3 regions of the Marinobacter sp. CP1 genome follow, and region 2 is predicted to be linked to each of the others. Evidence: predicted binding sites of a transcription regulator. Region 2 holds the regulator's gene; each other region holds the start of a gene.
The links. Region 2 encodes sigma-54, which starts transcription at its own class of promoters, with help from an activator protein. Its sites were predicted from a motif close to ANTGGCATNNANNTTGCTNT; they were not measured.
Positions count from the first base shown of each region.

Region 1 (9,928 bases), 2.0 Mb from region 2:
GCGCCGTCCACCATCATACCGATGCCGATAGCCAGCCCCCCCAGACTCATCAGATTGGCGGACAGGCCCGAAATCCGCATCGCAATGAATGCGAAAAGCACAGACAACGGCAAGGTCGCCACCACGATCAGTGTGGAACGAATATTTCCGAGGAACAGATAGAGGAACACCAGCACCAGAACCGAGCCCTCAAGTAACGCTTTCTCGACAGTGCCTATGGCCTTGCCCACCAACTCCGCCTGGGAGTAATAAGCTTCTATTTTCAGCCCTTCGGGAAGTGACTTGTTCAGATCATCGATTTTTGCGTTGACGTCCTCGAGTACCTGACTGGTGTTGGTTCCGATCAGCTTCATCACGTAGCCGCCCACGGACTCCTCACCCGAGGATACCTCCGCGCCGCGGCGGATCGCCGGCCCAAGGCCAACCTCTGCCACATCCCTGACATAGATAGGAGACTCTCTCTCACTTTTGGACACAATGATGTTCTGGATGTCCTCGATGCCCTCGGTACCTGAATTAACCCAACCGTAGCCGCGAACAATATATTCTTCACCGCCTCGCGTAATGAAAGAGGCGCCTACGTTTCGATTATTCTGGGTGAGAGCGCCGCGGACGTCAGACACTGTCAGGTTCCTAGCCTGAAGCTTCTGCGCATCGATATTGACCTGGTACTGTTTTACCTCGCCGCCGATGGACAGCACACCGGTTACACCCGGCACGGTTCTGAGCTGGGGTTTGACAATCCAGTCCTGGATCGTGCGGATTTCCTGCAAGCTGTACTGGCTCTCGTCCTCAGCTTTCAGGGAATACATCAGGATACGTCCCAAGCCCGTGGTGATGGGTCCTAGTTCGGGTTCCCCCATGCCCTCCGGGATCTGGCGCTTGGCTTCTGAAAGCCGTTCGTTTACCAGCCGCCTGGCGAAGTATATATCGGTGCCATCTTCGAAATAGATGGTCACCCGGGAAAGCCCGAAAATCGACGTGCTCTGAACCTTCTGCAACTTGGGGATGCCGTACATGCTGATTTCAATGGGATAGGAAATCAGCGTTTCAATATCCACCGGCGACAGACCAGGACTGGCAGTAAAAACCTGAACCATGGTAGGCGTCGCGTCGGGAAATGCGTCCACCGGCAGTTTTTGAAATGAAAATACCCCGGCAACGATCACGGCGATAGCAAAAACAATCGTCATCAGACGGTTGTTCAGCGCATAATTCACAATTGCGTTAACCATGTTCCCCCCGGGTTTTAGTGTCCGTGAGCGGCGCTACGGCCACTGGCGGTAATGGCCGACATCAGATCAAAAGCGCCTACTGAAACTACTTCCGTGTTCGCGCTGATGCCGGACTTGATCTCGATCCAGTCGTTTGCCTCCTTGCCAAGCGTGACGGGAACCGCCTGGTAGGCCCCTTTCTCATCGCCCGGAACAAACACAACGGATTCATCGCCAATGGTTTGAACCGCATCATCCGGAACCAGCGGCAGTGATGCCTCCGATTCCGTCATGATTCTGGCCGTGGCATAGGTATTCGGGCGAAGGTCGCCCCTCGGAGACTCCAGCACAACGCGAACCGGGATGGTGCGGGTCTTTTCATCGAGCATGCTCGACACCCAGGATACCTGCCCACTGTGAAACCGGTCGGAACTTGAATCCCTGGAGGAAATCTGAACCTCGTCTCCCGTTGAAATCTGGTCAATATCGGATTCGGACACCTGAAGAATGGCCCACAACACCGAGGCATCCGCCACGATGAAAGGCGTATCCGACGGACTCAGCGTTTGCCCCAGACGAACATGCATCTGCTCGACACGCCCCTCAATGGGTGAGCGGAGCGCGTATTGCGCCAGCCCCCCACTGTCACCTGACGACTCGCTGCCGTAAACCGCCAGTTGTTCCCGCACGGAATCGTACTCCGCTTTTGTTTCAAGAAAGGCAGCCTTGGCATCCAGGAACTCTTCTTCACTGGAAATACCCTGTCCCTGCAACTCCCTTTCACGATTGTAGTCAGACTCGGCCGCTTCTTTGCGGGCCTCCAGCGAGATTAACCGGGAGCGAATCCGGGCCAGCTCCACACTGTTCAGGGTTGCCAGTAACTGCCCCTTATTGACACGATCCCCCAGATCAACCGCCAACCCTGTCAGTTTTCCCTCCAGCAGCGGACCAACCTCGGCCACGCGGTCCGGCACATACTGAATCTCGGCAGGTGCCGTGACAATTGCGCCAGCGCGCCCCTTGGCAGCCGCCACAGTCTGAATCGACAGTAACTCTGTCTGCTCCGGCGTCAGATGGATCTGGCGGGACTGGTTTTCCTCTCCGGCATGCTCGGCTTCTTCATTTCCGTGCTGGTCACCCTCGGCTTCTCCGGCAGCGTATACCTGCTGCAAGCTCAGAATGCTGACAACAATTAAAAATATCTTAAGATTGCGAATCATTCATTCACCCTCAATATATAGAGAACGGTCAATTTCGAGTTTTATACCCTCAGGAACCGGCTGACATCGACAGAGCACCTCCTGTGCTTATCTCCAGCGCCCGGACGGCATCGATATAATCATTCTGCGCCTGAACGTATTCCTGCCTTACCGACAGGAGATTGTCCTGTGCCGCCAGAACATCCGAGGCACCGACCTTGCCCGCCCGAAGTGCTTTCTGCATCAACTGTAATGTTTCCTCTGAACGCTCCAGGATCGACTCGTTCATCTGGCGCAGTCGAACGGCGGTGGATTCATACCGGGCCACAGCCGACACAACCTGACGCTCTGTAGCCAGGCGCAAAGCCTCTGCCTCAAGCTCGGAGGTTTTCAGCCGCGCAGCAGCTTGTCTCTGCTCACCGGAATAATCATGAAAAACGGTCAAAGGCATCGACACCCCTGCACCGAAAAGGTTGGAGCCTTCCTCACGATCATAAAATCCGAAGACTTTCAGATTTGGAATCGTCAGGCTTTTCGCAACTTCAAGGCCAGATTCATCCGCTGCAATTCTTGCGGCCGCCGCTTTCAGGTCCGCTCTCTGACTCTGTGCCATCTCGACAAGCTGGCTGGTCGGAGGCAGGTCTTCGAGCGTCACATCAAGCTCGCCGGTCACCCCAACGGCATCGGAGGGGGACACCCCGAGCACTTCGGTAAGGTCAATTTTTGATTGCTCGAGCTTTTGTTCCGCCGAGGCTTTTTGATTCCGGGCCCTGGCAAGCCCAATGACTGCGGTATTGAGATCAATCCGGGTTTGTTTACCCTGTTTTACGGACATTTCAACCAGGTCTTTGGTGCGTTGCATAAGTTCAACGGCACGGGTTGCGGTTTCCAACTCTTTCTGAGCCAGCAGTATCCGGAAATAGGCGGCCCGCACCCGCGCCTTGGTGGCTACCTTCAGGTATTCAAGCTCCTGTTGCCGGGACGTGAGATTACTCCGGGCACGCGACTGCCCAAGGTCGCCGCGATTACCCATCCAGATCTCCTGAGTAACCCTCACCCCATATTCCAGGGACTCGTCGGCCTGATCCGGGGCCTGACGGGCCCCCAACTCAAACTCTGGATTGCTCGGCGCCCAGCGGCTGGCATGATCAAGCTGTCCCTGCTGTATCGAGACCGCGGCCCGCCTCAAAGCCAATACCGGGCTATTCTCGAAAGCCATCACCATGGCCTGGTTCAGGGAAACAGCCTGGCTGGCTTTGGCCTGCTGATATTCTTTCAGCGACACACTCTCTTTTGCCTGGGCCGACACCATGGGAGAGACGGCCAAGGCTCCCGGAACTATCATCGCGCACAACAACAATCGTTTGTTCATTCAGTATCATCCTGGCTGTTTGACTGAGGTCAGTGAGTCAGCATTTTTGCGTGGGATTCCGGAGCGATCTTACAGACAAACCTTTAATACAGTTTGAAATTCAGGCACCGGATAAGAAATGAGCTTTGGCGGCAGGGGGGGCAGAGGTAAGGGCGAGGATGTCGAGTCACCGGGCGTCAAGGCAGGCGCACGATGGTGGGTTCTTGCATGATAAATAAAAACCGGCCCGTCATTTGGGCCGGCTTTTTATTCTGGATCTGAATTGCTTGTGATCACTTGGCCGATCAGAAACTCCTGCTCCAACCCAGCCAGAACTTCGGGTCATCCGAGTTGACAGAGCCAAGCGCGTCGGTTGACTCAATGTCCGCGTACTCCACGTTAACACTGAAGGAACCGAAGTTTCCCGCATCCTTTGTAACGTTGGCGGCGACGTGTGAATAACTTGCCTCACCGACAGAAGCCTTGCCGTCATCAGCGAAGTCATAATAGCCAAGCGTAACACCGGCACTGTAGCTGTCCTGCAGAGGCACCCCAACAGAGGCGTAGTAATAGGCATCTCCTTGCACGAACACCCCATCACCACTGGTGTCGCTGTTGATCGTGTAGGCTAGGCCTACAGCAGCAATGCCATAGCTGATCTCGCCGTAAAGTTCGCCGAAATCAATGGAGTCCGGCGCGTCAGGATACGCATAATAAATGTACCCAACGTCATAACCCAGTTCTTCCACAGAGCCGGAGAATCCGGCATAAAGATCAAGCTCATAGCTGGTGCCGTCACCAAAATCGACATTGGAACCCCAACCACCGGCGTAGAAGCCCGACGCATGCTCATAATCCAACCCTCCCTGGACAGCCGCAGCCCCGTCTGTCTGGGTGACGCCCCGGAACAGATAGTTGCTGCTGGCGCTCACATTTGAGCTGACGTCAGCGCTAACAATGGCGGGCGCAGCCTGAAGTGCTGCAAGCAAAGTGATACTGATAAATCCGGATTTGGTGAAAAACTGCTTCTTCATAATGGATACCTTCGGTTGGGTTTCATTGCTCCAAATATGATTTAGCAAAAGTCTTGCCACATCTTATTTATTCTTGTTTATCATTATTATAGAGACAAATCGGCACATTCTGAGCTTGCCCCCGAAAAACGACCCAACACCTAGCGCCCCAGAACCTGTCACCGGCCCGGACCAGCGCCCTGTTTTGATGCATTCTCTGTAACCATTCTGTAATCTTTGCCAAATAGACTTTAATAGCGCTTCAACACACACAAGCAAACCGAAAAAGGTGAGACAGATCATGAGCAAGAAATATTTGGGCTTGGCTTTGGCGATTTCTGCCGCTTCTGCTGCACAGGCCGGAAACGTTACGACCAGCGGCGAAGACCTTGTGATCGATACCGACAGCGGTATCAAAGTGAAAGTGTCGGATAACTCTGCGTCTTTTCAGCTCGGCGGGCGCATTCAGTGGGATTACGACGCCACGCAGTCTGACGACAACGGTGTTGACACTACCGATTTCGATGTGCGCCGGGCACGCCTCTACGCCAAGGGCCACTTTGGCGACTGGGCGTACAAGACCCAGTTCAACGTCGCTGAAAGTGATGGCGCCGACGGCGGTACTGCTGAAGACCTGTACATTCGTTACATGGGATTTGGCTCAGCTGCAACCGTGACTATCGGTAAACAGAAAGAGCCATTCGGCCTGGAAGAATTAACGAGCTCAAAAGACATCTCAGCGCTTGAGCGATCTGCCATGACCGAGCGTTATGCCCCCGGTCGCAGCGGCGGCATCCAGCTCAGCGGCAAAGGCAGCAACTGGACCTACGGTATCGGCTACTTCGAGGCAGGCGGCAATGGCAGCGACGATTTCAATAACACGGCAGTAACCGCACGGGGCACGGTTGCACCGATTCAAACGAACAATATGGTTGTTCATCTTGGTGCGGGTTATACCACGCGTGATGCCGACACTCAGGCCGATGAGGTCGATACGTTTAATCTGGAGCTCGCCGGCGCTTCCGGGCCCTTCCATGCCCAGGCCGAATATTTCGATTCCGAGGAAGGCCAGGTGGATGTTGATGGTTATTACGTACAGCTTGGCTGGATCATCACCGGCGAAAGCCGTCCTTACAAAGCCGGAGCATTCAAGCGGGTAAAACCGGCATCACCCAAAGGGGCCTGGGAAGTTGTTGCCCGCTTTGAGGATGGTGACGGAAAATACAGTGATGTGGGGCTGGCCACGACCGACGGTGAGCAAACAACACTGGGCGTTAACTATTACGCCAACAAGAATGTTCGACTTGGAATGAGCTACATGGATGGCGAAGAAGCCAATGGCGCTAGCGGAGATGAAGTGCGTGCGAGGTTACAATATGCATTTTGACCGCATGGAGGTCGCTTGAATGAGTTTGCGGCTTGATATAGTTCTTGAGAGTTAATGAAATACTCAGGTTTTGGGCAGATATTAATCTGCCCATGCTTTTGTCTGCCCCCCCCCCACCCCGCCCCCCGCTAATAAAGTTCATCTGAGGTTTCTGGTGTACATTGAGGTGGACCCCATCAGTTGGACAGCCTGAAGGTGCAGTTAAGCTCTGATCCGGCTGTATTCCTGAAAAAAGGAGGCCCGTATGGACGGCTTTGCGAGACGTATAAGGTGGTGGCGCGTTGTTCAGCTCTTTTTGCCTGTGAGCCTATGGAGGTACCCCTTGAGAGTCAGGTTCAATCTGACCGATATCAAGGTTGTCGCTGACATTGGCGCCCTAAACTGAACGAGCGACTTATCGATGAAATGTTGACTCCATTCAACCGTTTATACGGCCGCTGAAGGTACCACTAGGATGAAAATGATGCTAACTCCGCTCACTGCCAGGAATGGCCAAAAAAACCAGAAGTCGTTGCTTGTCTTTGCCATTGGTTCGGTTCTGGCCTCTGCCGCAACGCCTGTCCTGTCCATGACCTTTACCGAAGCCTTAACCGGGGGAAAGGTTTCGCTTGATGTTCGTTACCGTTACGAATTTGTGGATCAGGACAACCCTCTTGATCAAGCCCATGCTTCTACCGTTCGAACCCGACTGGGGTACCGGACTGGTGATTTTAAGGGGTTTGAGGTGTTTGCCGAGGCGGAAGATGTGTCCGCTGTGGGGAATGAGAACTACAATAGCACCATCAATGGCATAACCGATCACTCAGTAGTCGCTGATCCGACGGAAACCGAAGTCAACCAAATTTACGTGCGTTACAAAGGTTTTTCGGATACCAGCCTGACCTACGGCCGTCAGCGCTTTGCTCTGGACAATCACCGGTTTATCGGTACGGTTGGCTGGCGCCAGAATGAGCAAACCTTCGATGCCTTTGTCGGCACCAACGAGTCGCTTCCGGACACGAAGATCACAGCGGGCTATCTTTACAATGCTAACCGGGTGTTCTCGGATGCCAGCCCTAATGGCAATTTCCCAATGCAGTCGCCGATTTTCAACGCACAGTATCATGGCTTGGCTGCCGGAACCCTGACCACTTACGGTTATCTTTTCGACTTTACCAACGCAGACGTCAACTCAACCCAGAATTTTGGTTTGCGGTTCGCAGGTGGCACCGATGTATCGGAAGACGCCAGGGTCCTGTACACCCTGGAGTACGCAATCCAGAAAGACTATGCAGACAACCCGCAAAGCTTTGAGGCCGCTTATTGGCTGGCGGAAGTGGGGCTCGCAGTCTACGGCCTGACCTTTAAGGTGGGTATGGAGACTCTGGAGTCGGACGACGGCCGGTCATTCCAGACGCCTCTGGCGACGCTTCACGCGATGAACGGTTGGGCCGACCAGTTCCTGGTCACCCCGGACGATGGCCTGCAGGATCTATACGTATCGGCGGGTGCCTCAGCAAAGGGGGTCAAGTGGCTGGCCGTTTATCATGACTACAGCAGTGACATCAATAGCCTGAGCTATGGCTCCGAGCTGGGGCTGCTGGCTGTCTACCCGATCAACAAGCACTACACGGTGGGTGCCAAGTTCGCCAGCTATGCCGCCGATGGTCGTGGCGTGGATACGGACAAGGCCTGGTTGTGGGGAGAGGTCAAGTTCTGACCTTATCACTGTTGCGGTGAACAGACATTCGCCTGATAGAGGGCGGGTCGCCCCGACCGGGGGTAGACAATCCGAAGGATAAGGGTCGCTGACGAACGCTGCGGTTGAGGAGGTCTCAGGCAGCGTTTGGCTCTTGGAAACGTCGTAAATTTACAGAAATTGATGTGTTAGCTATGCTTTGGATGGAATCTAAACAACAAGGAGAAGCACGATGGGTAAAGCTATTAATGGTAAGTTCGAGAACATGGATCAGGCACGCAATACGCGAGACGATCTTATTGGCAGCGAAATCCCACAGGATGTGATCTTTATTGATAAGGAAGAGCAGACGATCCGGGTGATGTTGCCGCAGGAGGAGGCCGGGGAAGTTTATGAGATCTTCGATCGACACGGCGTCACGTATAAGTGAAGGCTCGTGGCCCTGTGCGTTGGGCTGTTCCTGGGATCACTCCGCAGTGGTCAACGCGCGGCTGCGGTCATGACGCTGATCCAGTCGGCTATGCGGAAAGGGCATGATCCCTATGGGTATCCAAGGGATGTTCTAACCCGACTGCCGACACAGAAGAGCAGCGCCATCGGCGGACGCTTACAACGGAATAAAATAGTGTTGGTCTGTTGGGAACTTATCGGTAGATCGTATGCCTTAATTTGTTAATGTCACAGATTGGTGCTTGAAAGCAGGATGTCCGCAAAGAATCGCCCCACTATTGTTGTGTTGCTGTCACTGCTTTTGGTGTTCAGCGGGCCTGCGTTTGCTTTGCCTTGCCGCCGGGGAACTTCACAAGTTTTACCGATACCGGTTCCCAGCTGATTTTTGCCGCACAGGCGGCCCACTACCAGGATCCCTTCCTGGCTTCTATTACACCCCCTCCAGAACATTACTCCTGAGTCTTAACCGGTTTTTGCCCATCGCGGCAAACTCATTAACGTTAGTTCTTGCAACAAAGTCTCGTCCTTCGGTTCATTCGTAACGGGGCTTTATATGGAGTGAATCAAATGCGCAATTCAAAAACCAGGCTCACCATCACAGCGATTCTTCTGGCCGGAACCATTGGATCCTTCTCTGCATTGGCCCACGAGGACGAAGGAAAAGGCATGAGGGGGATGATGAATATGATGTCTGATATGTCCCCCGAAGACCGTAAAGCCATGACTGAGGCGTGCATGAAAATGATGCAGGGGCATGGAAACGGGCCGGAAGGACGATTATCAGGTCATCGCCTTCAACGCCAACGGCCAGCAGCGTGTGTTCCGCGAACACAAGGATTACTGAGGTCAGCTCTGTGAAAGTGATGCCTTTTCGCCTGAACTCCGCCACGGTGCGGTACTGGCAAGATGCTATGGCGGGCACGGGCCATTATCAATAACGGCAGGTCCAGGGAAGGCATCAAATTCGATTTCTGGGCAATTTGACAGACTCACCGAACTTGGAGGGCTAAATGCCTGATCTTGCAACTTGGGGAATTGCCGCCGCGTTTGCCGGTGGTCTCATATCGTTTTTTTCACCCTGCACGCTACCTCTGGTTCCCGGCTACCTGTCGGTCGTGACTGGAGGTGCCCTGACCGAGGCTTCGAATCGGTTGAAGGCCCTTTGGCTGAGCCTGTGTTTTGTGATGGGGTTCAGTCTGATCTTTATTGCCCTGGGAGCAAGCGCAAGTGCTTTAGGGCAATGGTTGATGGCCTATCGTGAAGAGGCCAACCTGGTGGCCGGCGTGCTCATCGTTCTAATGGGTCTGTTTATGCTGGGCTGGTGGAGCATGCCGGCGTTGCAGCGCGAATGGCGCATTGGACAGTCACTCGAAGGCGGACGTCCCACTGCCGCCTTTCTTCTGGGGATAGCATTTGCCATCGGCTGGACACCCTGTATAGGTCCCATACTCGGGGCTATATTGGCGCTCAGCTCCACCCATGCCAATGCCGAGGCGGGTATGCTTTATCTTGCTGCCTATTCTTTAGGGCTGGCTATCCCGTTCCTTGGCACCGCCCTCTTCATTGAGCACTTTCGACAACGAGTGCGCTGGCTCAGTCGCTGGAGTCGACTGCTGAGAGTGTTTGCAGGCCTGGT
Region 1 is NZ_CP011929.1:2,530,010-2,539,937, forward strand. Features, by position in the region: gene ACP86_RS11695 (efflux RND transporter permease subunit) at 1-1,235, opposite strand, end outside; gene ACP86_RS11700 (efflux RND transporter periplasmic adaptor subunit) at 1,250-2,434, opposite strand; gene ACP86_RS11705 (TolC family protein) at 2,484-3,785, opposite strand; gene ACP86_RS11710 (TorF family putative porin) at 4,070-4,798, opposite strand; gene ACP86_RS11715 (OprO/OprP family phosphate-selective porin) at 5,079-6,164, shown strand; gene ACP86_RS11720 (alginate export family protein) at 6,619-7,863, shown strand; gene ACP86_RS11725 (hypothetical protein) at 8,075-8,272, shown strand; partial or broken gene ACP86_RS23240 (transposase domain-containing protein) at 8,297-8,518, shown strand; gene ACP86_RS11730 (cytochrome c biogenesis CcdA family protein) at 9,303-9,928, shown strand, end outside.
Region 1: ACP86_RS11710 (TorF family putative porin) is a predicted target of sigma-54. The motif match lies at 4,840-4,859, and genes of this name have one in related genera.

Region 2 (9,928 bases):
GCTGCGAGCACTGGCACTGGCTGCTACCGTGGTGGCAGCCGTATTCCTGCTCTGGCGCAGCGATGAACCCCCTGTGATTGATGACGAGGCAGCGGCCCTACGGGGAGACGCCGAACCAGACGGTTTCGTGGTGAATGGTCAGTACACCTCCTTCGATGAAGCGGGCAATCTCAAGATCCGGTTTTCCAGCCCCCGAATTGAGCAGTTCGAGGAAGGCAACCTGGCCACCATGGAATCTCCCCGGGCCGAGCTGTACGGGGACCAGGAGGCCCTGCCGTGGATTGTCGAGGCCGACAATGGCAGCTTGCTGCAAAACCAGAATCTGGTGTACCTGACGGACAATGTCCGGGTTCAGCGCACGATTGGCGAACGGGACGCCGTCCTGACAACATCAAGCCTGACCCTGGATAACGACCGGGGCATGGTATATACAGACGCGCCCGTAGAAATACGTGATGTTACCGGCATAACCCGGGCCACGGGCATGAAAGCGTGGATAGACGAACGAATTCTGGAACTGAACTCCCAGGTGGAAGGACTCTATGAAACCGGAAACTAACCGATACCGGCGCCTGATGGCTGCCCTGCTAACGGTCGTGATGATCGGCCCGGCGGCTGCATTTGACCTTGATTCTGACACTCCTATCAAGGTCACCGCAGATACCGCCCGCCTGGATGACGGCCAGGGCATTGCCACCTACACCGGCGCTGTGGAACTTGAGCAGGGCAATACCCGCCTGACTGCCGAGCGGGTCGTCCTGTACCGGACCGAGGACGGCCTGAGCCGGATCGAAGCCTCTGGTACGCCCGCTATATACCGTCAACCGGCGCGCGAGGGGGAAGGCGAAACCGATGCCCGTGCCCTGAACATTACCTGGTCTGCCACCGACAGCCAGCTGACCTTTGAACGGGAAGCAGTCATCGAGCAGAATGGCAACCTGTTCCGGGGTGATGTCATTCATTATGATACCGTCGGCCGGGTTGTCACCGCTGAGGGCGGCGCAGACACCGGCGAGGGCAGCGGCCGGGTAGAGATGGTGATTCAGCCACGCAGTACAGACAGACAGGGATCCGATGGCAGTTCTGAGAGCCAGTAACCTGGCAAAGAGTTACAAACAGAAAAAAGTGGTGATCGACGTTTCCCTGGAAATCCGCAGTGGGGAAATTGTCGGGCTGCTTGGTCCCAACGGTGCCGGGAAAACCACCTGCTTCTATATGATCGTTGGGCTCGTCCCCGCTGATCGCGGGCGGATCACGATCGACAGCCGGGATATCACCCCCCTGCCCATGCATGGTCGGGCCCGCCAGGGCATCGGTTACCTGCCCCAGGAAGCCTCGGTCTTCCGCAAACTGTCCGTACGCGACAACATCATGGCCATCCTCGAAACCCGGCCGGGGCTGGGCAAGGCAGAGCGGGAGAAGAAGCTCGAGGGTTTATTGGAAGAATTCCACATCACCCATATCCGGGACAGTGTTGGCATGGCATTGTCCGGCGGTGAACGCCGACGGGTGGAGATTGCCCGGGCACTGGCCATGGAGCCGGCTTTTATCCTGCTGGATGAACCCTTCGCCGGTGTGGACCCCATATCCGTCAGTGACATCAAACACATCATCCGGCACCTTCGGGACAAAGGCATTGGCGTTTTGATCACCGACCACAACGTGCGTGAGACCCTGGACATCTGCGAGAATGCCTACATTGTTTCCGGCGGCCACATCATCGCCTCCGGCAATGCCGACGCCATCCTGGCCAACCAGCAGGTCAAGGAAGTCTATCTCGGCGACGAATTCAGACTCTGACACCCAATGGCTGATTGTTTTGATGATCTGTAGCAAGTAAACTCGGCAAAGAACTTGCTAGGGTAAATTAAAATCACGGCAAGTAACCGGCATATAAAGATTTTTTCACGACTTATGACACAACGCGCTGATGAGTGACGGATCCTGAACCATGGTTATGAAAGCCTCCTTACAGTTAAAGCTGGGTCAAAGCCTGACCATGACGCCCCAGCTGCAACAGGCGATCCGGCTTCTCCAGCTCTCCACTCTCGACCTCCAGCAGGAAATCCAGCAGGCACTGGAATCCAACCCCATGCTGGAGACCTCCGAGGACGATGACCAGACCGACGCAGCCAGCGAAAACGACGAGCGCGAGGCCAACGCCACCGAGTCCGCCGCTGAAGCTGCCCCGGAACCGGCCAGCGACTGGGATGAATCCGAGAACGGCCCGGACTGGTCCTCGGAGAACGAGATTCCTGACAACATTCCGGACGATCTGCCGGTTGATACCGCCTGGGACGACATCTACCAGTCCGCACCAGCGCCGGCAGCCCGCAACGACGACGAAAACGATCACGATTTCGAAACCCGTAATTCCCCGACCGAAACGCTTCAGGATCACCTGGAATGGCAGCTCAATCTGACGCCCCTCAGTGAACGGGACCAGGCCATTGCCCATGCCCTGATGGATGCAGTGGACGAACGGGGCTATATCACCAGCCCGCTGGAGGAAATCCACGCCGGACTGCTGGATGAGAACGATGAAGACCCCCTTGAACTGGATGAAGTGGAAGCCGTGCTTCACCGCCTGCAACACTTTGATCCGCCCGGCGTGTTTGCCCGGGACCTACAGGAATGCCTGCTGATCCAGCTCAACCAGCTGCCGCCGGAAACACCCTGGCTGGCCCAGGCACGCCTTGTAATTACCCATTACATCAACCTGCTGGGCAACCGCGATTACGCCCAGTTGCTGCGCCGCAGCCGCCTGAAAGAAGACCAGTTGCGGGATGTCCTGGCGCTGATCACCGGCCTGAATCCGCGGCCGGGCGATGTCATTGACCGGGCCGAACCCGATTATGTGATTCCGGACGTGATCGTTCGCAAACACAATGGCCGCTGGCGTGTTGAGCTGAATCCTGAAATTGCACCGCGCATCCGGGTCAATGCCAGCTATGCTTCACTTATAAGGCGTGCGGACAGCAGCGCAGACAACACCTACCTGCGCGACCAGTTGCAGGAGGCCAAGTGGTTCATCAAGAGCCTGCAGAGCCGCAATGAGACCTTGCTGAAAGTCGCGACCCGTATTGTCGAGCACCAGCAGGGATTCCTGGATCACGGTGAAGAAGCCATGAAACCGTTGATTCTTTCAGACATCGCCCAGGCGGTAGAGATGCATGAATCGACCATTTCACGGGTAACCACCCAGAAATACATGCATACCCCCCGTGGCATTTTCGAGCTGAAGTACTTCTTCTCCAGCCATGTCAGCACTGACGAGGGTGGAGAATGCTCCTCCACGGCCATACGCGCGATGATCAAGAAGCTGATTGCGGCGGAAACGCCCAAAAAGCCGTTGAGCGACAGCAAAATTGCAGCCATGCTAGGGGAACAGGGTATCAAGGTTGCGCGACGCACCGTTGCCAAGTACCGGGAGGCCATGCACATTCCGCCGTCCAACGAGCGCAAGCGGCTGGTCTGAATACCCGGGGGCCGGGACGCAACACCGTATTCGCCGGCGCATAATGCGCCAGCACCCAGACCGGCTCCCGGGAGCCGGCACGATGACAACAGGAGACGCCTATGCAACTCAATATTTCAGGCCATCACGTAGAACTGACTCCCGCACTGAAGGATTATGTTTCAGAGAAGTTCGAGAAGCTCGAGCGTCACTTTGACCACATCAGTAACTGCCAGGTGACCCTGGAAGTGGAAAAGGTGCGCCAGATTGCGGAAGCCACGTTGCATGTGGTTGGTGGTGAGATTCACGCAAAGGCAGAAAATGAGGATATGTACGCAGCCATCGATGCCCTGATCGACAAGCTTGACCGTCAGATCCTCAAGCACAAGGAAAAGAATGTAGACCGGATGCACGGAAACGGCTCTCGCTAACTGACTGTTTTCATGCAATTCATCTAATCGAGCTGCGACATGAGTAACGTGTCGCAGCCTTTTTTTTAACGGAAACGCAGTCGATCCATGAGCGACACATCCCTGACCATAGAGAACATTCTTGCTCCGGAGCTCACCCTCTGCAGGGTAGCTGCGTCCAGCAAGAAACGGGCCCTGGAGTTTATTGCCGAGCAGATAAACCATCAGGACAACACGCTCAGCGAGACCCAGCTCTTCAACAACCTGATTTCCCGCGAGCGCCTGGGCAGCACCGGCATTGGCCAGGGAATCGCCATTCCCCACTGCCGTCTGGAAGGACTTGATCACGTGGTGGGCGTGCTGATGACGCTGGAAGAAAGCGTCGAATTCGATGCTATCGACAATCAGCCGGTGGATCTGATTTTCGCCCTGATCGTCCCGAAGGAAGCAACGAGCGAACACCTGGAGCTGCTCAGCCAACTGGCTGAAAAGTTCAATGAGCGGTCGTTCTGTGATCGCCTCCGGCAATCCGAGGACGCCAGCACGCTGTACCAGCGCATGACCGCCTCAGGCGGCTGATATTCACTGCAGTGGAGGTAAGGTGGTCATGAAGCTGATTATCGTCAGTGGCAGGTCCGGTTCGGGCAAGAGTACCGCACTTCATGTGCTGGAGGACCTCGGGTTTTATTGCATCGACAATCTTCCTATTGGCCTGCTCTTCCCCCTCACACGGGAAGCCGCCAGCCAGACCAGGCCTGGTCGACTGGGCAAGATGGCCGTCAGTATCGATGCGCGGAACCTTTCCGGCGAGCTGGCCAATTTCGAGGAGATCTACCGGCGCCTCCAGGAAACCGGGGTTACCGTTGAAATCATCTTCCTGGACGCCGACGAGCAGTCGCTTCTGCAGCGTTTTCACGCCACCCGCAGAAAGCATCCGTTGAGTGACGACAGGACCTCTCTCCGGGAAGCCATTACCAGCGAGAAGAAACTGCTGGAGCCCCTCTCCAAGCTTTCCGATCTTTACGTAAATACCACCGGCATGTCCATGTACGAGCTGCGGGACATGGTCAAGCAGCGCGTGGTCGGTCGAAAAGATCAGGAACTGGCTCTCCTGTTTCAGTCATTCGGCTTCAAACACGGCGTGCCGCTGGATTCCGACTACGTTTTCGATGTCCGCTGCCTGCCCAACCCCTACTGGGATACCAGCCTCCGCAAGTATGTCGGGACGGATCAGCCGGTTATCGAGTTTCTGGAAAAAGAACCGGCAAGCCGGAAGATGATCGAGGACCTGAAATCATTTCTGGATACCTGGCTGCCCTCCTTTGCAGACAGTAACCGCAGCTATATGACCATTTCCATTGGCTGTACCGGCGGCCAGCACCGGTCGGTGTATGTGTGCGAGCAGTTGGGTGAGTACTTCCGGCAACGGTACAGCAATGTGCAAGTGCGGCACACCGAGCTGCCACACCTGCAGACCCGGGAAGAGATCTGATCAAGCCATGATTCGCCGCCCCATTACCATCATCAACAAACTGGGCCTGCATGCGCGCGCCACTGCGAAGCTGGTCAACACGGCATCGGAATACGACAGCAGCGTGCGTATCAGCGGCAAAGGCCGGGATGTGGACGCGAAGAACATCATGCAGGTGATGATGCTGGCCGCCAGCAAAGGAACCGATGTGGAGCTCATTGCCGACGGACCGGATGAGGAACAGGCCATCGAAGCATTGGTGGAACTGATTAACGACTATTTCGGTGAGGGTGAGTAAAATAAACACATGACCGATATTCTGGAAAAAAGCCAGGCCCGCCAGCGTCTTCGTTCCCTGAGCGAAGCGCTGGACAGTGGCGCACTGAAGCAGGTTGCCCGCATCCTGAACGGTGGCCTGAGCCCCAGTGATATTGCCCATTTGCTGGAGTCCTCACCGCCCCGGCAGCGGGCCCTGCTGTGGAACCTGGTGGACAAAGACCTCGAAGGCGAGGTTCTCCAGTATCTCAGTGATGATATCCGAGGCTACTTCCTGAGCCAGCTGAACGCTCAGGAACTGGCGGACATCATCGAGGATTTCGAGTCAGACGACCTGGCCGACCTGCTGCAGCAGCTGCCGGATACGGTCATCCAGGAAGTCCTGGAGACCATGGACGAGCAGGACCGGCAACGGGTGGAGGAAGTTCTCTCCTATCCGGAGGACACCGCCGGCGGTCTGATGAACACGGACACCATTACGGTGCGCCCGGACATCAGTATCGATGTTGTGCTCCGCTACCTTCGCAGGCACCGCACCCTGCCACCCATGACCGACAGCCTGATCGTGGTCAGCCGCCGGGACGATTTCATTGGCATGCTGCCCATCACGAAAATGCTGGTCTCCAACCCCGCCTCCACCGTGCGGGAAGTCATGGATACCGACATCGAGCCCATTCCCGTGAGCCTCTCCGACACCAAGGTAGCGACATTGTTTGAACGCTACGACCTGATCTCGGCGCCGGTGGTAAACGAGGAGGGCCGCCTGCTGGGTCGGATCACCATCGATGACGTGGTTGACGTTATCCGGGAGGATGCGGACCACTCACTGATGAGTATGGCGGGTCTGGACGAAGACGAGGACACCTTTGCGCCGGTGTGGAAAACCACCCGTCGCCGTGCCGTCTGGCTGGGCATCAACCTGATTACGGCACTGACCGCCTCCGCCGTCATCGGGCTATTTGAAGACACGATCGCCAAAGTGGTGGCGCTCGCAGTGCTGATGCCAATTGTTGCCAGTATGGGCGGCATTGCTGGTAGTCAGACGCTTACACTGGTGATTCGCGGTATGGCCGTGGGGCAGATCAGCGGCGCCAACGTAGGCTGGCTGCTGAACCGGGAATTTCTGTCAGGGATACTGAACGGCCTGCTCTGGGCCGCCGTGGTGGCGGGTGCAGCCATGCTCTGGTTCCAGGATGTGATGATCGGCGCGATCATTGCTGCCGCGCTGGTGATCAATCTTGTCGCCGCAGCGCTGGTTGGCACGGTTCTGCCACTGTTTCTCAAATCTCGCAATATTGATCCGGCCCTGGCAGGCAGCGTGATTCTCACGACTGTGACCGATGTAGTCGGGTTCATGGCCTTTCTTGGCCTCGCGACGATTTTCTACGCTTAAGCGGATCTCGGATTTATGAAAGACCATCAAGACAACGACGCGCCGGAATACGACGGCCCGAGCAAATCCCAGCTGAAACGGGAAATGCATGCCCTGCAGGATCTGGGCAAGCGGATGCTGGACCTGAGCAACGATCAGCTGGAAACCTTGCCAATCAGCGAGACCCTCCGCGCCGCGATCGAGGAATCCCGCCGTATCCGCCAGAACGAGGCCAAACGACGGCACCTGCAATACATCGGTAAGGTCATCCGACAGGAAGATGATCCTGAAGCCCTGGCGAAAGCCATCGACGCCTTCGATGCCGGTAGCGAAGAACACACCCGCAGACACCACCTGGCGGAACGCTGGCGGGACCGGATGATTGCCGAAGGCGATTCCGTTGTTGGCGAGTTCTTCAGCTACTGCCCCACTGCCGATATGCAGCACCTGCGAAACCTTGCTCGAAACGCCCGAAAAGACGTCGAAAAACAGAAGAACACCGGCCAGGCCCGGAAACTGTTCCGTTATCTCAGGGAGTGCATCGATGACGCCGAGGCCATGTGAGCCGTTGGTTCAACCTTTGAGCCGGCGGTGCTCCCACACCGGCATCCGGGCGCGCAGATTGGCTACCTGATCGGCGTCCAGTTCGGCGGTGACCAGGCCCGGGCCTTCCCCCATTTCCGTCACGATCCGCCCCCAGGGATCACAGATCAGGCTGTGGCCATAGGTGCGACGGCGCTCGCTGTTCTGGCCACCCTGGCCAGGTGCCACTAACCATACCTGGTTCTCGATCGCGCGGGCCCGGATCAGGGGGTACCAGTGGGCATCACCGGTCTGCCAGGTGAAAGCGCTCGGAAGGCAAATCCAGTCGACATCCTGCTCACGCAGCAGCCTGAACAGCTCCGGAAAGCGAAGATCGTAGCAGATCGCCAACCCCAGCTTGCCCGCGGGCGTATCCACGGTCACTATCTGTTCGCCGGGCTCGAAGGTGTCCGATTCACGGTATTGACCATGGGCGTCTTCCACCATGGCATCAAACAGGTGAATCTTGTCGTAACGGGCAACTTCCTCACCCTGGTCATCAAAGACAATGCAGGTTGCCCTGACCCGATCCTCCAGATCTGAGCCGTCCGGTCGTTTGGCCACGGGCATCGATCCGCCAACGATCCAGAGCCCCAGTTTCCGGGCCTGTTCGGCCAGGAAGGTTCTTATGACAGGCTCGGCCCCCGCCTCCTGGCGACCACGATCAATCATCTGACTGGTGGCCAGAACCGCAAAATTCTCAGGCAGTACGGCGACCGAGGCGCCCTGCTCGGCAGCCCGGGCCAGCAGCTGTTCCGCTTCGCGCAGATTGGCGTCAATGTCATGACCGCTGACCATCTGGATGGCTGCGACCCGGTTGGAAACACGCTTGTTCATGACTGCCTCCGATATTGCCAAACAGAAAAGTTATTCGCCGGTGTCAAAAACCCGTTGCAGATTCACTTCCGGCTCGTCCCATGAGCCGGTCACGCTGTAGGTTGCGCTTGTCAGCCTGCTCAAAGGATCGCCCAGAATCTTGTCCAGCACAAACAAGGCGCCGCCGATCGGCGCACCGGCACCCATGAGCAGCGCCGCCAATGGCAGATTCTGAGTCAGGGGCAACACAACCACAAGCCGCATATCCAGCTCCTCGCTGGCCATATTGGTCGTGCCACTGAGTTTGAAGGCGCCGGATGGGCCCACTATTTGCAGTTCGGGATCCATGGTCAGCAAGCCATTGATGATCTGCGCCTTGCCCGAGATCGCGTCGAATGCCACCCCACGCTCATACAGATCGGAAAAGTCGAGCTTCAACCGGCGCCATAGGGTGTCAGAGTTCAGCAGATTGAACACCCGGAACAGTTGCGCCGTGTTGTTTCGCTCCAGGATCACACCCTCATCCAGCCTTAGACTGACCGAGCCACTGAGCTCCGGTATGGAAAGCTCATCCGGACGGCCGGGCCAGTCCAGATCCAGCTCTATGTTGGTCCCCTCGTTAGTGACCGGCATTTCAGTGTCGAGGAGCTCGTTCAGATCCGCGAGCGCACCCCCGCTGATGGAACCTGTAAACCGGCTGGTTTCCCGGTCTCCGACGATGCTCCAGCTCATGTCGCCCAGCAGTGTCAGGGAATTCAGGCGCCCCTCGATGTCATTTACCTGCAACCGAAAAGGTTCGGGGCGGAGCCGGAAGGCCCACTGTCCCAACGATTCGTCGTTCAGTTGCAGTTCCGCAATCGAGACATCGATATCCGGCCAGTTTCCCATATCCAGCGCGCGGAACGCCTCAAGCTGCTCTTCGAGGGTGAGTAATTCCGGCGAATCCTCAGGGGGTGTTTCACTGCGCACGAGCCGTAACACCTGAAAATCGGCCTTCACCGTGTCGCCATTTTGCGGAATTGTCAGTCGGCCTTCGGCGCGTTGCGAGCTGGTGGTCACCACCCACCGGTCACCAAGATCGAGGGCATTGATATCAATATCGTTCAACACCTGCGGGCCAAGGTGCAGGCGGCCAAGACGCAAATCAAACCCGGTCTCTTTCCATAACAGATCGAACGTTGCGCGGTTTTCCCAGTCGCCCGTAATGCCAAGCCCGCCGGCGGCCGAGGGATTGATGGTTGCCCGCAGCGGTGCTGCCTCATCCGCCGTTTTTGACAGTGGCTCCGGCCAGTCAACCGCCAGCCCCTCAAGAGTGGACCGCACGCGGATGCCCGACGTTGAATCCGATCCCACGTCCAGGTCCGCGGTATAGGTAACATTGCCCTGCAAACCAAAACCCGAACTGGTCTCAAGTCCCGCCTGCTCAAACACCCCGGGCACCGGTAGCGTTCCCGACTGCCGGATGGTAAGGGCATTGCCCGCCCGGGACTTGCTGAAGGCAATGGTTACCGGTTCATCGAAAAATTCGGCAGTCAAAGGGCCAC
Region 2 is NZ_CP011929.1:546,442-556,369, forward strand. Features, by position in the region: gene lptC (LPS export ABC transporter periplasmic protein LptC) at 1-559, shown strand, start outside; gene lptA (lipopolysaccharide transport periplasmic protein LptA) at 543-1,097, shown strand; gene lptB (LPS export ABC transporter ATP-binding protein) at 1,075-1,800, shown strand; gene ACP86_RS02580 (RNA polymerase factor sigma-54) at 1,952-3,478, shown strand; gene hpf (ribosome hibernation promoting factor) at 3,580-3,888, shown strand; gene ptsN (PTS IIA-like nitrogen regulatory protein PtsN) at 3,976-4,446, shown strand; gene rapZ (RNase adapter RapZ) at 4,475-5,359, shown strand; gene ACP86_RS02600 (HPr family phosphocarrier protein) at 5,367-5,636, shown strand; gene mgtE (magnesium transporter) at 5,646-7,007, shown strand; gene yjgA (ribosome biogenesis factor YjgA) at 7,023-7,550, shown strand; gene ACP86_RS02615 (carbon-nitrogen hydrolase family protein) at 7,560-8,405, opposite strand; gene ACP86_RS02620 (YhdP family protein) at 8,436-9,928, opposite strand, start outside.

Region 3 (9,928 bases), 520 kb from region 2:
ACTTACAAAAACCGGTAACTGAGCCCTATAAGAATCCAGTTCTCCTGATACTCTCTTGAGAGGACATCGCTCGTACGCCGTTCGTGCCCTACTTTCATGTTCACGCCTAAATCGCGGCTCAGTTTGTAGGAGGCTCCCAAATTAAACTCGAGAACCGTATCGTCTGAATCATCCTGTTCGTATGTGAGGTAATCAAAACCGAGCCCTGAGCTCAGGGATATCCTTGCGGTGAGGGGTCTTGTTACAAAAACATCCGTTCCGGCCCTTTCCTCTGTGTTATCGGATGCCAGATAGTCTGATTGACTGGCGCTGAGAACGAAATTTAACGTAGTCCCGTCGCTGAATCGTTTATCAACCCCCGCTCTCAGTGCGGTCACCTCTACGCCAGTTGTTTCAGTGAGATTGAATTCGAACTCTCCAAACTGAAAATCAAAATCGGATGTTTGATCAGACAGTTCCCGACTAAAATTTAAAAAGAAATCCGCAGAGGGATTTATCTCACGAACAAGGGAAAGATCACCGACCAAGGCATCGCTCTTTTGGGAACCGGTACCGAAACTGGTTTCTATTTCACTGACACCGAGACTGCCATCCAGCTTGGTGGCGGGCCAGGTCTTGGCAAACGTCAAACTCGCCGTATTCCTGTCAATCTCAACGCCAGAATCCAGTTCTGCACGGTTGGAAGATAGGCTGATTCCGCCATTAAGCGTCGAGCTAAACAGATGATTCCAAGCCGTTGAGGCTATTACTCGCTCACTATCACTTTCCTCTGGCTCTTCAAATTCAGTGTTTTGATACTGCAGGGTAAACTGCAACTGGTCTCTACTCGTTAAAAAAAGGGTGTACTGAGGCCCCGTAGTGAACACATTTTTACGGGTTGAGTTATCCGGCACATCCGGGCGCTGAGAACTCTCGGTTACATCACTCAATCTATCGGAGACAAGCCATTTAAAGCCTCTGGTTAGCTCGCAGTCACCGGTAAAACCAAGATCGGTATACACCTTCGGATCAAAAGTATCTTCTAACCAGTAACCGTATCCAAGCTGACCATCGAGGATTGAATTACATGTTCCCGGATCTTTAACGTGGCGGATCGATAGACCTAGCCTTGTTTCAAGATCAGATTGCTCATTAGCGGCAACTCTGCCCATATTATCGCTGAACCGATTATCCAGGGTGCCTGAAATTGAAACAGGCTCTGCCTGTGAGATGGGTACAGCCAGAATCAGAAGCGCACTTGATACGAAACCGGGTGTGACCAAACACCGAATTGACCAATCAACCATTGATCACCGCCCCGACGAACTTTTCAGCATTGAAGGCAGCGGCTGCTCGCTCCACCGAGCCTGGTGTAGTGCGACCATGAGGCACTACGAGCATCGAATAGTCGCAGAGTTCGGAGAGAATTCTTGCATCCGGCGAATTTGTTATAGGAGCGGTATCCAACACGATAAAGCGATCCGGGTAACGTCTTCGGACTGCCTGGAGGAACTGCTTCATACGAAAAGAGGTAAAAAACTCAGCTGGCGACTCTCTCCGGCTTCCCGCGGGAATGAGACGTAGTCTTGGAATGCCTGTCGGGTAAAGAATTCGGGCAATGTCATAATCCGGGTCATCAAGGAAATCGGTCAATCCGGTTTCAGGCATGATGTCGAGCATTGAGTGCATTGCAGGTTCCCGCAGGTTGCAGTCAATGACCAGGGCCGTTTTGGATTGGTCAAAAGCGAACGCTGCAGCCAGATTAAGGGCTACGAATGATGAGCCAGCGCCCTCACCCATTCCGCTTACAACCAGCGTGAAGTTGTTGCCGCCAGAAATTTCAAGGAGCTTGGTACGTAAATCCCTGAACCGATTAACAAGGTCTCGGTTTCGTGAATCCGGGTAAATTATACGGCGTTCTTCAAGATCATCAGGAGTCAGCCGGCGGGGCTCCTGCATTTTTACGATCTGTTTACTGATTACGTACTTCTCAACCGCCCCGCTACCCAGTTCAAGGGAGCTTGGCACCAGCATTCTGGAGTCTTCCCACTCGGAGAAACCGCCTTGTTGTGATGTGGACCTTTTTTTATTACCAAGCCACTGTGCGCCTTCTACCTGCTCTAGTTCTTCGGAGCCCGGATTGTCGCTATCCTTGCCCATCGCTTTAAACTCGCTCTGCTTCTCAGTGGGTCCTGACATCAAATCACTCCCAGCAATTCGGATACAGCAACGGCAACATATGCAACTGAAACAAGAAGAGCAGCAATGACTATCGATACGGTTACTTTACGCTCACGACGCTTTTCGAAGGGGGTGCGAACTCTGGGTAATTCGGCCAAAACGGGAAGCTCAATACTCTCTTCGAGCTGCTCTCTTGCGCGCACTCTCGGATCAATCTGAACAAAGCCGACTGCTGCTCCAAAAGGTGCAACAATGCCCAGTAACAGGCCTGCCGCAGCAAACATGGGAAACTGTGGCCCTGATGGCGCGCGCGGATACTGGGCTGTTTCACTTATCTGATAGTTCAACCCCTGGCCTTCGATGTCCAAATGCATCGACAGGCGAGCTTTTTCACGACGCTTGAGGAGATCATCATATATCTGCTTATTAACCTCCATGTCTCGTGTCAGCTCTGAGTATTCCGCCTTGTTGGCCTGAATTCGCTCCATCCGCTCTTCCTGACGAGCCATTAGTTGATTCAGGGAGCGTATTCGAGTTTCGATGGTTTCGATATCGGCCCTCGTGGTAACAAGTTCTCCCCTTAAATCCTGATAAAGGGGATTGACGAGGGTTTCACCGCCAACTTTACGTTCCTCGTTTTCACCGCTGGCTTCTGCAAGATCTCTTTGATTCCTAAGCTCTGCGAGTTGCTCCTTCAGGATAACGATGTCCGGATAGCTGTCGTGGTATTGAAGGCGCAGATTATCCAGCTGTTCTTCCAAAGACTGAATTCGTCTTTCGAAAGCATCTGGGGTTCTCCCACCTTGGTTAAGTGTTGGGCTGACTGTCTCAAGCTGCTGCTGAAGCGACCTGGCGCGGCTTTCGAGCTCAGATTTTTCTATCTGCGCGAGCTCCAGTTGCCCGCGTAAGTTTGCCATCCGAGCGTTTGCTTCTGCTTCAGTCCCATCAACATTCTCAGAAAGGAAATTCTTCAGCCTGGCTTCAACCTCCGCGATCTGCTGCTCATAACTTTTTACTTGCTTATCGATAAAGCCATAAGCGTTGCGGCTTTCAGCTCGTTTCCTTTCGCTATTCTCCTGGATAAAGAGTTGCCCGAGTTTTTGAGCAACGCGAAATGTCTCAAGCGGAGAGCCTGATCTGTAACTAATGGCGAAATAGCTGTCCCCTCTGGGAGACACTTCCATGCTGGCTCGAATAGACGCAATTCGCTCCTCTAATTCCTCATCGGACAGGTTGCTTGCGGAGTTTCCAAAGATTGCGGTATCTGTGGCCGCCTGTTCCATCACGCTGCGGCGCCAAAGTGTCTCGCGTACAGTAGACAGGCGTTCTGATATTTTGGTTGTTACAGCGCTGCCTTCCATTAAGGGCCGGATAATATTGCTGTCATCCACGTAGATAATGACCTCGGATTCATACTTATATGGCCAGATGAATCCTGCCCCCAACACGGCGAAACTGACGACAAAAAAGAGTAGAAACGCCAGTCCCTTTCGGGATCTTACTTCCCTTATCGCTTCTGATGGAATTTGTGCTAGCGGTAATGCCATAACCCGTACCTGCCTTCCTGGCTTCTTGTCGGCTGCCTTAAAACGACCTTAAGTTAAAAATTACGCTCGGGTACCGCGAGGATATCGCCTGGTCGCAAGCTATAGTTGGTTTCTATATCACCCTTACTTAGAATATCGTCTAAACGCACAGGTATTGCTACAACCTCGCCATTCATCATCCTGTACAGCATCGCATCATTCAGCGAAGCAAAGGGGGTTGCCCCGCCAGCGCTCAAAAGCATGTCCAAGACAGTCATTCCATCCCTATGCGGAACAGACATCGGCTGCCCGACTGCACCAGTTACTCTGACTCGATCCTTGAATTCGTTACTTCCCATAGATGTAACGATTACGCTTACCTGAGGCTCACGAATATACGTGGCAAGCTCCGCCTCTATACTCTGCGCAAGTGACTCGGGCGAAACCCCAGCCGCTTTGATATCACCTATGAGCGGAACCGAGATCATCCCATCCGGCCTGACCGGCACGGAAATACTCAAATCCTGATTTCTCCAGACTGACACTGAAACAACGTCGGTTACGCCGAGAATATAGGGCGCGTCTGAATCGCTACCTGCCGAGTTTAATGCCTGCTGAATTTTTTCAGGAGAGGAGGCGGTTGTTGATGCACAACCGGCTAGCATGGCGATAGCCAATCCGGTGAACAGTAAACAAAGGTGCCGGGAGAGCAATGTCATCGTATTACCTCAATACAGTTCCATGATGTAAAAACAGTTCCTGGAGTTCAGGCTCCAGGAACTACCTCGATCCTTTCTTAAACAATACCACCTCTACTGTCTGGATTATAATCAATAGATCAAGCAGCAGACTCTGGTTTTTGATGTAGTAGAGGTCGTATCTGAGCTTTTCACGCGTGTCTTCCTCGTTGTCGGCATAGGCAAAGCATAGTTGCGCCCAACCCGTGAGGCCAGGTTTCACCCGATGACGTTCGTTATAGAACGGAATTTTTTGATTGAGTTCCTCTACAAACACGGGCCTTTCCGGTCGGGGCCCAACGAATGACATGCTACCATTTAGGATGTTGAAAATTTGGGGAAGCTCATCGATACGAACTTTACGAATGAACTCTCCCACTTTCGTTACCCGAGAGTCATTTTTGCTTGCCCACACTGCCCCGTTTTTTTCTGCGTCGGTAATCATTGAACGGAATTTATGGACTTTAAACGCTTTACCGTTAAGTCCGACACGTTCCTGACTATAGAGCACTGGAGCTTTGGCCCCATCTTCGATTTTGATGGCGATGGCCGTCAGAATTAACAGAGGCAAAGAGGCCACAAAGAGAATTCCTGCGGCGAAGAGATCAAGTGAACGCTTGCCAATGCCTGATACTGAAGAGACGTTGAAGCCATCCGAGAAAACAAGCCAGCCGGGCGTAATCATCTCCAGTGCAACTTTTCGCGATTCCCTCTCATAGAAACTGGCACCGTCAACTATTTTGACACCCTCCATTTTGCATTCCAGCAAATCCTCCATAGGCAAACCTTTCCGCCTGTCATCTACTGCAACCACGATCTCTGCAACTGGGTTATTGAGTATAAACTGATGAAGTGATGAAGGAAGGTCCAGGAGATATTCCTTACCGACTTCGATAGATGTGTCCGGCAAAGGAACGAAGCCGACTAGCTTGAAACCTTTTCTGTTGAACGGTGTTTTCAGATCTTCGAATAGTTGCTTAGCTCTCCGACCAGCCCCCAGGACCAGAACTTTTCGCCTGAACGTATCTTTGCCAACTAGTGCAAAAAATACCGACCGCCCGAACCCCAACAAGAAAACACTGAACACGGAGGCAGAGGTCAGGGCTCTCTGGTCACCGAGGTACCAAAGCCAATCGCTGGCGAGAAAGTAAAGAAAACCGCAGGCAGGGATGGCAATGATAACCGCCATAATAGTCCGCAACATCATGCCAGACATCCCTTCTTCTACCTTGGCCTGATGTACACCAAGAGCAATCATGATCAACAGATTTACGACAGCGAATACGATGCAAGAAGGGATAATAAAGGCGACGCTGGACCAGAAAAGCTCAATATCACCAAAGAATCGGAAAAACACAGACAGCGCAAATGCACCAGACAAAAACACCCAATCGATCAGACCCAAAATTACAAAAGGGAGATGAAGATAGTGTTTGAACAACCTGATGTGGGCCACATCGACTCCTTGTGGTGCTCGCGAGCGAACTTTCTGGGCTTCCAATGCGACGGACGCGATACCGCGAGCAAGATTGTACGTCAATTACGGTTAAGTTCAATCTTCATGTAAAGTCATGATTTGTAAAATGGCGTTAACTTAATCATCGCTGGTAAGACCCTGTATCGGTGACAGTTGTCGAATTCCTTTACGGATTCTATAGATCACGATTGCATTATGGTTCCCATCATCCTGTCTTTACGTTCTTTTAGACAAAATGGCATGGCGCTCGCTTGTTTCTTAAACGGGGCCTTGAGAGGGCCGAACTGGATAGGATGTAAAAAGGGAAGGAAAATCCATGAAAATATTGAACAAAACTCTGCTTTGCACGGCGATTGCTGCAGTATCCGCACCTGCGAGCGCGGCGATCATCTACAAAGACGTGGCTTACGGTGCAGACGCTGCAACCGCTGAGTCCGCATTTCTGGCTGATACGTATAATCGTGTCACCGAGGGCTTCGAGGGCTTCAATCCGTCTGCAGCGCAAGATGCGGACGGGGATGGCTATCAGGCCTTTGTTGCAAATGAACCACAAAAAAGCTGGGTCCTCGCTCAGGAATCTTTTTCCACTTCTGTAGGGACGTTTTCGCTCACCTCCTCTCAGTCTGCCGAGGGCGATGATGTCGAACCTGAAAAGCTCATGATCGAAGATAGTGAGTCCGGCGAGTTTGGCAGGGAAAATCTTGGCAAGTGGCTCGACAGCAACGACGCGCTTTCGGTCAAGTGGAACATTATGGATGGTGAAGCCGGGAAGCGAAACGCTATCGGCTTTTACTTGTCTGACGCCAACGACATTAACGCCTCTTTAAAGCTTGAATTTGAAGATGGCAGCGTGTCGGACGACATTGAAATTGCCTCACCACTCTCCAATAGTAATATCGCTTACATCACAATCTTCTCCGATATCTTCTTTGACAAAGCCTACCTTACCTTCAACAACGGTGAAGGCACCAATGATGGCTGGGGTATCGACAACGTTTCGGTTGCACGCGTGCCAGAGCCAGGCACTCTCGCCCTTTTGGGCCTTGGACTCGCAGCTTTGGGCCTAGGTCGTAGCCGAAAGATCAAGCACTAATCACGTCAGTGAGCTCCATAAAAAACCCCGATCGAAAGATCGGGGTTTTTACTTTCTGTTTAGAGAGCCGGATACCACTTGGTCCGGCTAACGTTAATTTAAACAGCTTTCTTCCTGCGAAGAACACCAAGCCCTAGCAGACCCAAACCCATAAGTCCGAGCGTTGCGGGCTCCGGGACACTAGCGTACTTGATCTTCTCGATATAGCCACCTACTGAATCAGTCGGCCCAACATGAGCAACCGCAAAATAGCTCGCATTAACCAAGTTATCACCTGTCAGCGCAAGCAACTCGCCATCAGTTGGCTTAGTATTTGCTCCATAGATACTGAAGTAGTCTTCACCATTCATTGAGTAGAAGATGTCGAATACATCTGTAGCGTCTGAAGAGAACTTATCTTGGTGGCTAGTTCCGGACGCTTCATCCCCGGCATTTAGCCAAACTTCCATGAGTGTAACCATGCCTTTGAAATCAAAAAACAGGATTTCATCGGTATTGGCGTTATTATTAAGGCTGCCTTCAAAGTTATCTGTGTCACCATCCGCCAGACCAGAATCGACACCCAGGCCTCCGTTCGCCGGGTCGGTATCTCTCCAGACTCTTACAGGTAGCGGGTCCTCATTCGGCTCGGCCGGCTTCATTGTCTCAATATCAGAACGTACGAAGTTGATTCCACAGCATAAGTTGCTGGTTGAGTAACCAGCCCTGACGAAGAAATCTGTGTACTCAATCTCCGGCTGTTTGATCTCTGAACCGTTGATCGGATCAGTTGGGTCATCAAAAATAATTTCTGTGGCCAAGGCACTAAACGAAAACGAACCTGCGAACAGCCCCGCTGCTAACAAAGTTATCGGCTTTTTCATCGGTCTCACCTCTGCGTAAATCCATTTTGGTTTGGGACTACAACTCCCATGTTCTCCAAGGTGTAGTTATTCACCCCGTGTCGTAGCTGAGCAATTAGCGCGCCAGTAACGGGAAATTTAATTGATTTATGCACTTGTCTTATCGGTCGAAATATTCAAATCGCCAGAATGTAAATAATTCTGACAGTACAAGTTTTAAAACCCGCAAAAGATTTTAGAGCATAAAAAACATGGGGGTTCCGACTCGTTGCGGTGCGATCGTTTTAATTTGAGGGCAGTCCAGCACTAACGAGCAAACTCAGTGACAAAATTAGCTACGTTTGTCTGTTCAAGTTTACCCTGATCTTCAAAAAGTTCTAAAAGCGCCAAAGACCTTGCCTGGGGAAAGCAAGCGCCCAAATTTCTGTGGAACTTCGATCTAAGCTCTGAAATCGCCTCATCTCGTCGGCGACGATGTCCCAGAGGATACTCCACCTCTACTTTCTCGGTACTAGTGCCGTCACTGAAGAATACCTGAACTGCGTTCGCAATAGAGCGTTTGTCAGCTTCAAGGTATTCGCGCGTATACCGCTCCTCTTCCACGACTTCCATTCTATCCCGCAACACGTCAATGAGAGGATTGGCCTCGTGGAAGCTGTCTTCGTAATGATCTGCAGTAAGATTACCGAAAATAAGCGGTACGGCCGTCATATATTGCAGACAGTGATCCCGATCAGCGGCATTGGCGAGTTTTCCTACTTTTGAAATTATCCGAATTGCAGATTCGTGGGTGGTAATTACGATTCGGTCAATCGAGTCTAGCCGATCCCTGACCTGGGGATGCAGTGTGACAGCTGCCTCTGCTGCCGTCTGTGCGTGAAACTCAGCCGGGAATGAAACTTTGAAGAGAATATTTTCCATCACATAAGAGCCGAACTCCTGTGAAATCGAAAACTCTCTCTGCCCTTCGGGCTTAAGCTTCTGGTCTTTGTTGGTTTTGCTGAACAGGACATCGTAGAAGCCCCATTGGGGCGCGGTTAGCACACCGGGTATTCCCATCTCTCCGCGCATGGCAATATCGGCAAGCCTCACTGCCCGCGATGTGGCATCGCCTGCGGCCCAGGATTTGCGGGATCCGGCGTTCGGGGCATGCCGGTATGTTCGGAGTGACTGGCCATCCACCCAAGCGTGGGAAAGCGCTGAGAGCATTTGCTGACGATTCGCTCCCATCAGTTTCGCCGCAACGGCGGTGGAGGCCACCTTTACCAACACCACGTGATCCAGCCCGACGCGATTGAAGGAGTTTTCAAGGGCCAGTACACCTTGAATTTCATGGGCCATTATCATGGCCTCCAGCAAGTCCTTCACTTTGAAAGGATCTTTACCTTCCGCGACGCGTTTCTGCGATAGATGATCTGCGACGGCCAGTATGGCGCCCAGATTGTCTGAGGGATGCCCCCACTCTGCCGCGAGCCAGGTGTCGTTGTAATCCAGCCATCGAACGATACAACCGATGTCCCACGCTGCTTTCACCGGGTCCAGCCGGTAAGGTGTTCCTGGTACACGGGCGCCATGGGGAACCGTTGTTCCTTCAACGATTGGGCCAAGATGTTTGGTGCACTCGGGAAAGCGCAACGCGAGCAGTCCGCAGCCGAGTGTGTCCATCAGGCAGTAGCGGGCGGTATTCCAGGCTTCTTCGCTGGTTATTTCGTAAGTGAGGACGTAGTCCGCGATTTTTTGCAAGACTTCGTCGTAGTCGGGACGTTCGTTGAGATCGAATGTGGAGCTCATAATGTTTCTCCCAAAAGAATTGCTATGCCTAGAGCCTAGCTCACACACATTGGGAGACAAGGCACCTGGATTGCGCACCAGGTGCCTATCAGAAAGAGCTTTTACATTGGCCGATGCAAGGGCAATTTCCTAATGCCGAATATACCCGTCAAACCAAGAGCAAAAAGAGCCAACGTGCCCGGCTCTGGCACATCGACCACCAACGGCTTCACGCTGAGCTCGACGTAATCAAACGCCGTATATGGCTCGTTTGGTGCGTTGAAGTTTACGCCGAGAACACCATTCCATACACTATCGCCATC
Region 3 is NZ_CP011929.1:22,853-32,780, forward strand. Features, by position in the region: gene ACP86_RS00095 (outer membrane beta-barrel protein) at 3-1,286, opposite strand; gene ACP86_RS00100 (hypothetical protein) at 1,279-2,178, opposite strand; gene ACP86_RS00105 (XrtA system polysaccharide chain length determinant) at 2,178-3,707, opposite strand; gene ACP86_RS00110 (XrtA/PEP-CTERM system exopolysaccharide export protein) at 3,761-4,405, opposite strand; gene ACP86_RS00115 (TIGR03013 family XrtA/PEP-CTERM system glycosyltransferase) at 4,467-5,879, opposite strand; gene ACP86_RS23055 (PEP-CTERM sorting domain-containing protein) at 6,217-6,993, shown strand; gene ACP86_RS00125 (PEP-CTERM sorting domain-containing protein) at 7,092-7,856, opposite strand; gene prpD (2-methylcitrate dehydratase) at 8,142-9,626, opposite strand; gene ACP86_RS00135 (PEP-CTERM sorting domain-containing protein) at 9,728-9,928, opposite strand, start outside.
Region 3: ACP86_RS23055 (PEP-CTERM sorting domain-containing protein) is a predicted target of sigma-54. The motif match lies at 6,135-6,154, and genes of this name have one in related genera.